Mastigocladopsis repens PCC 10914: one gene and its partner. The protein of the gene in region 1 interacts with the protein of each later gene in a pairwise test. Links are inferred from orthologs where the notes say so. Each region holds a gene or a part of one and is shown on either strand. Other genes may lie near its edges.

Evidence for each region.
Region 2: the proteins of rlmB (region 1) and MAS10914_RS0122125 interact in binary tests that used the Escherichia coli proteins (3 or more experiments, as listed by UniProt). The link is inferred for Mastigocladopsis repens PCC 10914 from one-to-one orthologs.

The regions. Positions count from the first base shown.
Region 1 is NZ_JH992901.1:3,412,359-3,415,197, reverse strand. The notes cover bases 28-2,789. They hold rlmB (23S rRNA (guanosine(2251)-2'-O)-methyltransferase RlmB), read left to right. Parts: upstream 28-799; coding sequence 800-1,780; downstream 1,781-2,789. Other genes in these bases: MAS10914_RS0117380 (alpha/beta fold hydrolase), read right to left, coding at 2,393-2,789; MAS10914_RS0117385 (DUF1816 domain-containing protein), read left to right, coding at 1,867-2,169; MAS10914_RS0117395 (Mini-ribonuclease 3), read left to right, coding at 224-706. Also shown: more of MAS10914_RS0117380, read right to left, coding at 2,790-2,839. UniProt on the Escherichia coli protein: Specifically methylates the ribose of guanosine 2251 in 23S rRNA.
Region 2 is NZ_JH992901.1:4,520,712-4,523,479, forward strand. The notes cover bases 1-2,691. They hold MAS10914_RS0122125 (bifunctional alanine racemase/tRNA (adenosine(37)-N6)-threonylcarbamoyltransferase complex ATPase subunit type 1 TsaE), read right to left. Parts: upstream 1,732-2,691; coding sequence 1,270-1,731; downstream 1-1,269. Other genes in these bases: MAS10914_RS0122115 (dihydroorotase), read left to right, coding at 1-871; MAS10914_RS0122130 (gluconeogenesis factor YvcK family protein), read right to left, coding at 1,804-2,691. Outside these bases: more of MAS10914_RS0122130, read right to left, coding at 2,692-2,768. UniProt on the Escherichia coli protein: Required for the formation of a threonylcarbamoyl group on adenosine at position 37 (t(6)A37) in tRNAs that read codons beginning with adenine.

The sequences.
Region 1 (2,839 bases):
CGCCCAGACAAATCATTTTGGATACTTTTAGATTTCAGACTTCACTTTAAGCCCCTTGAGTATAAGAAATGGCAACTAGAAATTGAAAAAAAGATAAAATTTAGGCAGTAATTTTTTTAGCTGTGATTAAGCTTAGGTATATCTGCACGGCATTCTGCGGGTAAACGAATAAGTCTTCCCGAAGAAAGCCTCCATAATAGAGCCTGCGAGGAAAAAAGAACTTGTGAGATCGAAGGAGGAAGACCCACTAGATGGATCAAATGAAGCTTCCAGTCAGAATTCAGTTTGGTATGAACTACTAGGGGCAACAAAAGAGCATTTATCCCAAGAGATTTCACAGGCACAGCTGCAACAAATTTCTCCTACTGCTTTAGCTTATTTGGGAGACGCAGTTTATGAACTGTACATCAGAATGTTTTATCTGCTACCACCTAGGCGCTCAGAAACATACCATCGTCTAGTCGTGTCACAAGTCAGAGCAGAGACCCAGGCTAAAATGTTGCAGACGCTGTATCCTCATCTGAGGCACACCGAGTTAGAAATTGTCCGACGGGGTCGCAATGCTGCCGCAAGGCGCCCTAGGCGGGTCGATCCCGCGACATATCAACAAGCAACTAGTTTAGAAACTTTAATTGGCTACCTGTATCTCACCGATTTCCATCGCTTAACCGACCTGTTGCAAAAACTTCACCTGGAAAAGCTGTGAGAAATTAAACTCAACAATAGCAAAACTTGTAGAGTAGGTTCGGTAAATAGAGGTAACAAGGACGCCCACCTATAAGCTCTACTAATGACTCATATGATCAATAAACCAAGAAAAATCAAGACTTCTGGCGAACCTAATAGTGGGCAACCCTTGAAAATGAAGGGAAAGCGTGTTATTTCTCATCCAAGTCGCGCTTCCAGAGATAAAGGTGCCAACACCCTAACAGAAGGCTCACGCCAACATCGTAACTTCTCCTCCAGTTCATCCACTTCTTTTCAACAATCAGAAGATACGGATTTGATCTACGGTCGTCATCCAGTGTTAAGTGCTTTGGAGAATGAGCGCAGTCTCAACCGGATCTGGATTACTTCCCGTCTGCGCTACGACTCCCGCTTTCACTCGCTGATTTTACGAGCGAAGGAAAATGGCACAATTATTGACGAAGTTGAGCCTAAGCGCTTAGACCAAATCACAGACCAAGGGAACCACCAAGGTGTGGCAGCGCAAATTGCTCCGTATGCTTATATTGATTTGGATGCGTTGATTGCACAGACAAAATCTGTTACAGATCCCGTGATTGTTGTTGCTGAGGGGATCACTGACCCCCACAACTTAGGAGCAATTATTCGCACTGCAGAGGCGTTAGGCGCTCAAGGAATGGTGATCCCGCAACGCAGAGCATCTGGTATTACCTCTACAGTCATGAAAGTAGCTGCCGGTGCTTTAGAAAATTTTCCCGTGGCTAGGGTGGTGAACTTGCAGCGTGCTTTGGAAGAACTGAAAGCCGCTGGCTTTTGGATTTATGGCACTGCTGCTCAAGCAAGCGAACCTCTGCATACGGTAAAACTCAACGGTCCTATTGTTTTGGTAATTGGTTCTGAAGGCGAAGGTCTGAGTATTTTGACACAACGTCATTGCGACTTTTTGGTGTCGATCCCCCTACAAGGTCAAACTCCTAGCCTGAATGCCTCAGTAGCAGCAGGTATGGCGCTTTATGAAATTTACCGTCAACGCTGGATAAATACGCTACACCTGGATAAATTCCCAAAAATTTCTTTGAAAAAAGAACAGTAAAACAGAGTATAAAGAAATGTAAAACAATCAAAACTAGCAGCATATCGTTTAGAACCCAGTACCACATTTAGAAATCGGCGAGAACCATGAAAATCGTTTGGCATAACCTTAAGGAATCTTTGATTAACCTATTCCAGAACTTGGGCTTAGCTTGGTGGGTAGAAATCGTGACGCAATATCCCCGTTGCACCTACTACTTTGGACCGTTTCTCAGTTCTGTTGACGCAAAAGCGGCGATAAAAGGCTACGTAGAAGATTTGGAACAAGAGGGAGCGCAGGGAATTATTGTTAATGTCAAGCGCTGCAAGCCAAATGCTTTGACGATTGCTGATGACCTGGGGGAAAGGATTGACCGCAAAGTAAAGCCTGTCTTTAGCGGTCAAATGTAATTAAACTGAGGAGAATTTAGAACTCAGAATTCCTAAATATCCCTACTAGTGAATGCAGGGGATTCAACAAGCAAAAAATTATTCATCTCCATAAATAAAAATTGGAGATTTTATCATGACTCGACATCCGGTTACAAAAGAACTCTCCGGCTGTGATCGAAGAGTAGTTCTGAGTTCTTTTCTCGTCAGAAGGCTAGTTAGTAGTTGTGCTTAAGCGCAACTACTAACTTACAACCTGTAGATTCTTCTCAAGCCAACGGTCAATGTCGCTTAATACTTGATCGGGGATCTCCCACGGGAAAAGATGGGCAGTATTAGAGTAGCAGTGCGACTGACAATCTTTGAGGTAACGAGATGTTTCTAAGCTGGCCTCAGCTGTGATGTGGCGATCGCATTCCCCAGCCAGCACAAGAGCGGGACATTGAATTTGTTCTAGGTCTGTTAGTCGATTGTACCCTGCCCCAATCGCGGAATAAAGAGCGCGAGTGGCAGGAGCAGAAGTTTGCAAATAGGCTGACAACGCATCCTTTGCTATGTAGCGGTAGGCAGTGGGATTGTGTTGTTGGATTAGGTAGCGAAAGAGCGATCGCTTGCCAAAAGTTTCAATATTCCACTGCCAATCTGGTTTTATGAAGCTTAAGAGGGCGGCAACACCAGTATAAACATTATC
Region 2 (2,768 bases), 1.1 Mb from region 1 along the record:
GGGTTCAATGCATGGACAGTTGCTGGTTGACCAAGAAACCGCACTCGAGGCTATATTTGCCCAAGGCGATCGCTTAATTGCCGTTCATGCTGAAGACCAAGATAGAATCAACCAACGACGCAAGGAATTTGCTGGGATTACTGATCCTGCAGTTCATTCCCAAATCCAAGATAATCAAGCAGCGCTCTTGGCAACTCAACAGGCATTAAGACTTTCTAAAAAATATCAACGTCGTTTGCATATTCTGCATATGTCAACGGCAGAAGAAGCAGAGTTACTGCGTCAGGATAAACCAAGTTGGGTCACAGCAGAGGTGACGCCCCAGCATTTATTTCTCAATACCAGTGCTTATGCAAAGATTGGCACTTTGGCGCAGATGAATCCACCTTTGCGATCGCCTCACGATAACGAAGTCCTTTGGCAAGCTTTGCGTGATGGAGTGATTGATTTCATTGCCACAGATCACGCCCCACACACCTTAGAGGAGAAAGCTCAACAATACCCAAACACTCCTTCTGGGATGCCCGGAGTAGAAACTTCCCTACCTATTATGTTAACAGCTGCAATGCAGGGTCAGTGTACCGTTGCTCAAGTGACTCAATGGATGTCACAGGCTGTAGCCAAAGCATATGGCATTCCAAATAAGGGGGCGATCGCTCCTGGTTATGATGCCGATTTAGTTCTTGTAGATTTGAATAATTCTCACCCTGTGTTACGTGAGGAATTGTTGACGAAGTGTGGTTGGAGTCCTTTTGAAGGCTGGAACCTTACTGGATGGCCTGTAATCACTATAGTAGGCGGTCAGATTGTGTATGAAAAAGGCAAGGTAAATACACAGGTGCGGGGTCAAGCTTTAACTTTTCGTCATTAGTTATAAGTTATTCATCCTATGGGAAGCGCTCCTAGGTGCTTCCCAGTTACAAGCATCAGCTTTTGAACGTGTCCAGCAGATAATTTCTCTGCTCGACACGTTTTTAATTTGATACAGACTTTGTCCAATATAGATGCAATTTTACGTAGATATTTGCTTACATAGTTAAAGGGTCTAGCAAATAAGCTGTCGATTATCTCATTTTCCATTCAGAAAACCTGATTGTAAGGGCTTGAGCCTACAAAAAGTGCCAGTAAGACGTGGAACAGCTGATCAATGCTGGAAATACCTCCTGTCAAATAATTTTCGAAGTCATGGGTGTAATCAAGATGAAAATTTTAACTAATCCAAGCTACGAACGTGGTAGTGGCAGATGTCACCAGGGTGAAAGGAATGAATTACATTTGCAGAGCAGCGATTTTTTCGCTTATGTCACAATTATGCGGAGTAATTTCGGCTTGACGAGAGCCTTCATCCCCATAAATCAAGCACACGTTCAAATAACGATCCGGCTTGTAGGGCATTCGTTCCGCCCATTCAATCGCAACAATTCCTGGTGTGACCTCAATACCTTCCCAGTAGGTTTCTAGGTTTAAAGCAGCGACTTCTTTTGAGTCCAAGCGATATAAATCAAGGTGGTAAAGGGGAAGGCGTCCTTGTGTGTACTCGTTAACGAGAGTGAAAGTTGGGCTAACAATTGATTCAGTTATGCCCAAACCTTCCCCAATACCTTGCACTAAAGTGGTTTTGCCAGCCCCTAAATCACCTTCTAGTAAAATGACACTTGCCTTATTCAGCGATTGACCGAGAGTGATTCCAAGCTTTCGTGTCGCTGCTGCATCTGCTAGAAAAATTTTCATAAATGGGTCATTTGATAGTTGTTAGTTGTTGGTTATTTCACTACCTACTACCCACTATCTACTAACCACAACTCACCTTCCATGATGCGCTCCAGTGTACCATCGCCACAACACTCGCGCCAGTCGTTGGGGGTTGTGGCGAACAAAACCTGTTTCATCTTCATGCATCACATTAGCCAGAACAATTCGCCGTCCCAGCCCCGCTACGGCTTCTCGATCTAGGAAAACAGGATGGGACTGTTGTTGAGCATAGCGGATAAGTGCGTGAGCAGTAGGAGATTTTTTGTGTACCAGGACAGCATTAAATAGCGGTCTGCCGCAAGCAGCATCAATCGCCCTGATGTGGTCAGCAACGGTGTATCCCTGAGTTTCTCCAGGTTGTGTCATGATGTTGCATACATAAATACGCGGTGCTTGCGAGGCGGCGATCGCATCGGCAATCTCTGGTACCAGCAAATTGGGAATGACACTGGTGTAAAGACTGCCAGGACCCATAATGATGTAATCGGCTTCTTTAATAGCCTTGATAGCTGCTGGCAAGGCAGGGGGATTTTCTGGAATGCAGCCAATCTTGACAATAGTACCACCAGCTTCCGTAATTTTAGATTCCCCTTCTATGCGGCGACCATCGTCTAACTCAGCCCAGAGGCGCACATCGCTCAAGGTTGCTGGCAAAACTTGTCCCCGGATGGCTAGGACTTTGGAACTGGCGGCGACACCTCTTTCCAAATCGCCAGTAATGTCACTCATCGCCGTCAAAAATAAGTTGCCAAAACTGTGACCACTCAACCCATCCCCAGCCTTAAATCGGTACTGAAACAGTTCTGTCAATAACTTTTCTTCGTCAGCCAGTGCGGCTAAACAGTTGCGAATATCTCCAGGTGGTAGCACGCCAAATTCCTGGCGTAACCGTCCAGAAGAACCACCATCATCAGCTACGGTGACAATGGCGGTAATCTTGGCGCTATAAACTTTCAATCCCCTAAGCAATGTGGAAAGCCCTGTACCACCGCCAATTGCGACAATTTTCGGTCCCC